2 regions of the Nonomuraea sp. bgisy101 genome follow, and region 1 is predicted to be linked to the other one. Evidence: riboswitches for the same ligand, from Rfam matches in the RefSeq annotation. Region 1 holds a riboswitch; the other holds the start of a gene.
What was found. A riboswitch is a leader RNA that binds a small molecule or an ion and turns the genes downstream of it on or off. The one in region 1 is predicted to bind S-adenosylmethionine.

Region 1 (3,403 bases):
GTGGGAATCCGCACCGAAACGCTCATGACTTCTACCTTTCCTTTCAGACAGCCGCGCGGAACGCGTCAAGGGACGGCCTGATCACGGCCGTGGGCGTCGCGTCGTCCGCGATCGCGTCGAGCGTCTTGAGACCGTCACCGGTGTTGAGGACCACGGTGGTCAGCGAGGGGTCGAGCTGCCCCGTGTCGACGAGCTTCTTCAGCACGCCCACGGTCACCCCGCCCGCGGTCTCGGCGAAGACGCCCTCCGTCGACGCCAGCAGCTTGATCGCCGACACCACCTCGGCGTCGGTCACGTCCTCGACCGCCCCGCCCGTACGGCGCGCGATGTCGAGCACGTACGGCCCGTCGGCCGGGTTGCCGATGGCCAGCGACTTGGCGATGGTGTCCGGCTTGACCGGCTGCACCACGTCGTGGCCTGCCTTGAAGGCCGTGGAGACCGGCGAGCAGCCGAGCGCCTGCGCGCCGAAGATCTTGTAGGGGGTGTCCTCGACCAGCCCGAGCGCGATCAGCTCCTTGAAGCCCTTGTCGATCTTCGTGAGCTGCGACCCCGAGGCCACCGGGATGATGATCTGGTCCGGCAGCCGCCAGCCGAGCTGCTCGGCGATCTCGTAGGCCAGTGTCTTGGAACCCTCGGCGTAGTAGGGCCGCAGGTTGACGTTGACGAAGCCCCACTTGTCACCCAGCGGGTCGCCGATGAGCTCCGAGCAGAAGCGGTTGACCTCGTCGTAGGTGCCCTGGATGCCGACCAGCTTGCCGCCGAAGACGCGCGCCATGGCGATCTTGGCCTGCTCCAGGTCGGCCGGGATGAACACGCAGGCGTCGAGCCCCGCGCGGGCGGCGGCCGCGGTCACCGCGCCGGCCAGGTTGCCGGTGGACGAGCACGACAGGGTGTGGAAGCCGAAGTTGCGCGCCGCCTCGACGGCGATGGCGACCACGCGGTCCTTGAAGGAGTGGGTGGGGTTGCCCGAGTCGTCCTTCACGTGCAGGTCGCGGATGCCGAGGGCCTTGCCCAGGTTGTCGGCCTTGACGAGCTTCGTCCAGCCGGGGTTCATGTTCTGCTTGCTCGCCACGTCGACGGGCACCGGCAGCAGCGAGCGGTAACGCCAGATGTTGGCCGGTCCTGCCTCGATGTCGGCGCGGGAGACGGACCCGAACGAGTAGGCCACCTCGAGCGGCCCGAAACACTCCAGACACGCGAAGCTGGGGCCGAGGTCGTAGCGCGCGCCGCACTCGCGGCAGGACAGAGCGACAGCAGGACCGAAGTCAAGCGACATGAAGCGAGGCCTTCCCTCATCTTCGTCTGCGACCGCCTTGGTCACAGACCGGAATTGGCACCTGTCCCGGCCGGCCTCGTCACTTCACGAGTTCAGTCCGGGAGGGTTGCCGGGGCTTCGCAGGGCCGGTCCCTCCACCCCTCTGGATGAGCAATATGGAGTTGTGGGCATCACGATACCCGGCCGTGCCCCTGACACGACCAACCGTCTCGCTAGCTGAGACGATATGTATCACCAAGCGCGGCCTGCACGTACTTGCGCGCCTGGTGGATCCGCGACTTCGCGGTGCCGAGCGGGATGCCCAGCTGCTCGGCCACCTCGTTGTAGTCGAGCTGGACGATGTCGCGCAGCACCAGCGCCTGAGCCAGGTCGGGCTTGTCGGCCTCCAGCGCCTCCATCGCGTCGAGCAGGTCGAGCCTCGACCCCGCGATGACGCTCACCCTGCGCACGTCGGGCTTCTGGACGGGCAGCTCCTCCGAGGTCTGCTCGGCGGCCCTGCGCTTCAGCGACCTGTAGGTGGTGCGCGCGCAGTTGGCCGTCACGATGTGCAGCCAGGTGCTGAACCTGGCCCTGCCCTCGAAACGCCCGATGTTGCGGGCCACGGCGAGCAGGGTGTCCTGGCAGGCCTCCTCGGCGTCCTGGTGGTACGGCAGGATACGGGCGCAGTGTCGCAGCACGTCGGGTTCGATCCGCTTCAGGAGCTCGCCAAGCGCGCGATGATCGCCTCCCGCGGCGGAGCGGGCCAGTTCCTCGGTTAGCTCATCTAGGGCCATAGCGAGATCCTATGTTCGGGGTCATGGTGGATGTTGTGAACAGCGTTCTTGTGGCTTCCAACCGTGGCCCTGTCTCCTTCACCGTTTCCGACGACGGCGACCTGACCATGAAACGCGGTGGCGGGGGCCTGGTTTCCGGGCTCTCGGGAGTGGTCAGGGACGAGGGCGTGCTCTGGGTGTGCGCCGCGCTGTCCGACGGCGACCGCAGCGCCGCACGGCTTGCTCCTGGCGGGCGGCTCGACCAGGCGGGCTACGACACCGGCAAGTTGCGCATGCTGGACATCCCCCCTGCGACCTTCCACCGCGCGTACAACGCGGTGGCCAACTCGACCCTCTGGTTCGTCAACCACCTGCTGTACGACACGCCTAACGCCCCCTATTTCGGCACCAGGTTCACGAAGGAGTGGGAGTCCTACCGCGACTACAACGGCGCGTTCGCGCTGGCACTGGCCGAGGAGGCCGGCCACGGCGCCAAGGTGATGGTGCAGGACTACCACCTGACGCTCACCCCTGCGATGCTCCGCGCCGAACGCCCCGACCTGCGGATCGCCCACTTCAGCCACACGCCGTGGGCGCCTCCCGAGTACTTCTCGCTGCTGCCGGACGAGGTCGCGCGCGAGGTGCTCGAAGGCATCCTCGGCGCCGACCACGCCGGATTCCTGACCGAGCGGTGGGCCGGCGCGTTCATGGACTGCTGCCAGAGCCTGCTGGGCGCCAAGGTCTTCGACAGGACGGTCAGCCACGAGGGCCGCACCACCCGCATCGGCGTGCACGGCCTCGGCGTCGACGGCGACTCGCTGTGGAAGCGTGCCTGCGAGCCCGACGTCGAGTCCAACATGGCCGCGCTGCGCGAGCAGGTCGGCGACCGCAGGCTGATCGTGCGCATCGACCGTACCGAGCTGTCGAAGAACATCGTGCGCGGCCTGCTGGCCTACAGGGAGTTCCTGGCCGCCCACCCCGAATGGCATGGTCGGGTGGTACACCTCGCCTTCGCCTACCCATCCCGCCACGACCTGCCCGAATACCGCGAATACACCGCCGCTGTGCAACGCTGCGCCAAGGAGATCGAGGACGAGTACGCCACCGAGGACTGGGATCCGCTGATCCTCAACGTCAACGACGACTACCCGCGCTCCCTCGCCGCCTACCGCCTCGCCGACGTGCTGCTGGTCAACCCCATCCGCGATGGCATGAACCTGGTCGCCAAGGAGGGCCCGATCCTGTCCCCGCGCTGCGCGCTCGTGCTCTCGCGCGAGGCGGGCGCGGCGGCCGAGCTGGGCGCCGACGCCCTCGTGATCAACCCCTATGACGTCGGCGAGACGGCCGAGGCACTGCGCGCGGGACTGGAGATGCC
Region 2 (3,403 bases), on a different contig from region 1:
GATCGCGGTTGGCCGAGCCGAACAGCAGGGCCACCTCCACGCCCTTCGGGATGGCCACGCCGCCGACCTCGATGTCCTCCAGCACCCAGCGCTCGAACATCTGCAGCGGGGTGTCGTAGCGCATCAGCTCCTCGATCGCCGTGGGAAGCAGCGAGAGGTCCTCGCGCAGCCGTACCAGCTCGGAGGGGTTGCGGAACAGCGACCACCAGCCGTTGCCGGTCACGTTCACGGTCGCCTCGTGGCCCGCGTTGAGCAGCAGCACGCAGGTGCCGACCAGCTCGTCCTCGGTCAGCTCCTCGATCTGCGCGAGGGCGCTGATCAGGTCCTCGCCGGGAGCGGCCTTGCGGGCGCGGGCGAGGTCCTTCAGGTAGTCGGAGAACTCCGACGCGGCCCTGACCGCGGTGTGCTGCGCCTCCTGCGAGGGGTTCAGCTCGTACATGCCGCAGATGTCGGCCGACCATGGGCGCAGCAGGTGCCTGTCGGCGTCCGGGACGCCGAGCATCTCGGCGATGACGGTGACCGGCAGCGGCTCGGCGACCTCGGCGATCAGGTCGCCGCCGCCCTTCTCCACGAAGTCGTCGACCAGGCGCTCGACGATCGCGCGGACCCTGGGCCGCATCGACTCGACCATCCTCGGCGTGAACGCCTTGGAGACCAGCCGGCGCAGGCGGGTGTGCACCGGCGGCTCGACGTCGAGCATGCCGGCGTTGACCACCCGCCAGAACGGCTCCTGGAACTCCGGCTCCGGCTCGCGCCCGAACTCCTCGTGCGTGGCGAGGTGCAGGTAGGACCTGCCCAGACGGCGATCCCTGAGCAGCGCGTTGACGTCCGCGTGCCTGGCGATCAGCCACTGTCCCGTGGGCTCGAAGAAGCTGACCGGCGCGTCGCGCCGCAGCTCGTCGTAGACCGCGTAGGGCGAAGCTACAAAATCCGGATTCCAAGGATCAAAGCGCACTACTGCATATTAGATTCGGCCTTCGCGTGCCTGCTCCTCATCCTGATGTTGAGCAGCTCGACGATCACCGAGAACGCCATCGCGAAGTAGATGTAGCCCTTCGGGATGTGCTGGTCGAAGCCCTCGGCCAGGAGCACCACCCCGATCAGCACCAGGAACGACAGCGCCAGCATCTTGATGCTCGGGTGCCTGTCCACGAACCTGCTGATCGGCCCCGACGCGAACAGCATCACCAGCACCGCGACGATGACGGCCGCGACCATCACGCCCAGCTCGTCCACCATGCCCACCGCGGTGATGACCGAGTCGAGCGAGAACACGATGTCGAGCACCATGATCTGGAGGATGACCGACGTGAAGGAGGTCACCTTGCGGTCCTTGCCGTCCTTGTCCTTCAGCTCCATGCTCTCGCCGATCTCCAGCACGCTCTTGGCCAGCAGGAACAGGCCACCGAGGATGAGGATCAGATCGCGGCCCGAGATCCCGTGCCCGAAGACCTCGAAGAGCGGCTCCGTCAGCTTCACCACCCAGGAGAGCCCGAGGAGCAGCAGCAGACGCGAGACGAGGGCGGCGGCGAGTCCGAGGACCCTCGCCCTGTCGCGCTGCTCGGGCGGCAGCTTCCCTGCCAGGATCGAGATGAAGATGATGTTGTCTATTCCCAGGACGATCTCCAGGGCGACCAGGGTGAAGAACCCGATCCAGATCTGTGGGTCTGCCACCCAGTCCATCATCATGTGCCTCCTTGGTTCGCTGTCCCCAACCCCAACGAGCCGATCGCCCCAGAAGTTCGCGGCTTGCGAAGTGGCACCCCGTGTCGGTTATAGTTCGGGCGTAGGTCATGAGTGCCAGCGCTTAGCCCCGGCTTGCTGGCCGGCAACCCTCGCGTCCGCGGCGGGGTGCCCCGGGTGAAGACCTGGTCCGCCACGAGGTGTGGCGGGCAAGCGCGGGCTCCGATGCGCCACGGCCGGGGGTCCGATGACCCCAGAAGGGCTGTGCCGTGTCCGTTGCGACGATCTTCAACCCCGTTCAGGTCAAGGTGCTGGGCGAGGACCTCGAGGTGCCGGTCAAGGGTGGCCGCCTGGTCTCCTACGCCAACCTCGACTACGCCGCCAGCGCGCCCTGTCTGGAGCCGGTCAGCGCCGCCGTCACCGCCGCGCTCCCGGCCTACTCAAGCGTCCACCGCGGCGCGGGCTACGCCTCGCAGCTGACCACCGCCCGCTACGAGCAGGCGCGCCACACCGTCCGCGCCTTCGTCGGCGCCCGCACCGACGACGCGGTCATCTTCACCCGCAACACGACCGACGCCACCAACCTGCTGGCCCGGTGCCTTCCCGAGGGCACCACGACCGTCGTCTTCGACACCGAGCACCACGCGTCCCTGCTCCCGTGGCAGCGCGTCGTGCGCCTCGCTCCCCCCGCCTTCCCCGGCGAGGCCGTACGGCAGGCCGACGAGGCGCTCGCCGCCATCGAGGGCCCCAAGCTGCTCGTCGTCACCGCCGCCTCCAACGTGACGGGCGAGCTGTGGCCGATCGCCGCCCTCGCGCACATCGCCCACAGGCACGGCGCCCGCGTCCTCGTCGACGCCGCCCAGCTCGTCCCGCACCGCAAGCTCAACCTGACGGCGCTCGACCTAGACTACGTCGCCTTCTCCGGCCACAAGCTCTACGCGCCCTTCGGCGCGGGAGTGCTGGTCGGGCGGCGTGACTGGCTGTCGGACGGCGAGCCGTACCTCAAGGGAGGCGGGGCGGTGAGGTCGGTGGGCGCCCTCGACGAGGGGACCACCGAGTGGCACGAGGACGCCGAGCCCAGGCACGAGGCGGGCACCCCGAACGTGCTGGGAGCGATCGCGCTGGCCGCCGCGTGTGACGCGCTCACCGCGACGGGGTGGACGCCGCTGGTCAGCGAGGAGGAGCGGCTGATCGCCAGGCTGCGCGAGGGACTGGGCGCCATCGAGGGGGTGCGCGAGCTGTCGCTCTGGGGGCCCGACCACCCGCGGGTCGGCATCGTGTCGTTCGTCGTCGACGGGTACACCGCCAGGCAGGTCGCCGAGGCGCTGTCCACCGAGTACGGCATCGGCGTGCGGGACGGGAAGTTCTGCGCACACCCGTTCCTGCGCCACCTGCTCGACATAGCGGACGGCGGTTGCGAGGACGACGCCGCGTCGGCCGTCAGGGCCTCGATCGGGATCGGCACGACCGAGGAGCACGTCGACCGGCTGATCGGCGCGCTGCAGGATCTGGTCGCCCGCCGCTAGGGGCGGGTGGGCGGCGCGTCGGGCGGCAGGTCGTCGTCCCTCCGGGGCTCGTCGAAGATGTCCATGGGGGGACGTCCGTCCGCCCGCTCGCGCTCCTGCTGGTCGGTATCCCGCTGCTCGGCCCGCTTCCTGGTGTAGCGCATGAACAGCCCGTCGATGCCGAAGTGTCCCCCGCCGACCGCCATCAGCAGGAC

Region 2: another riboswitch for S-adenosylmethionine. It lies ahead of AC3EO4_RS07465 (aminotransferase class V-fold PLP-dependent enzyme); the one in region 1 lies ahead of thrC (threonine synthase).

The regions. Positions count from the first base shown of each region.
Region 1 is NZ_JBYITD010000011.1:30,358-33,760, reverse strand. It holds gene AC3EO4_RS21715 (MoaD/ThiS family protein) at 1-26, opposite strand, end outside; gene thrC (threonine synthase) at 44-1,276, opposite strand; SAM riboswitch class I at 1,290-1,429, opposite strand; gene AC3EO4_RS21705 (RNA polymerase sigma factor) at 1,489-2,049, opposite strand; gene AC3EO4_RS21700 (alpha,alpha-trehalose-phosphate synthase (UDP-forming)) at 2,073-3,403, shown strand, end outside.
Region 2 is NZ_JBYITD010000003.1:261,618-265,020, forward strand. It holds gene AC3EO4_RS07455 (cytochrome P450) at 1-955, opposite strand, end outside; gene AC3EO4_RS07460 (TerC family protein) at 955-1,689, opposite strand; SAM riboswitch class IV at 1,790-1,905, shown strand; gene AC3EO4_RS07465 (aminotransferase class V-fold PLP-dependent enzyme) at 1,953-3,209, shown strand; gene AC3EO4_RS07470 (DoxX family protein) at 3,206-3,403, opposite strand, start outside.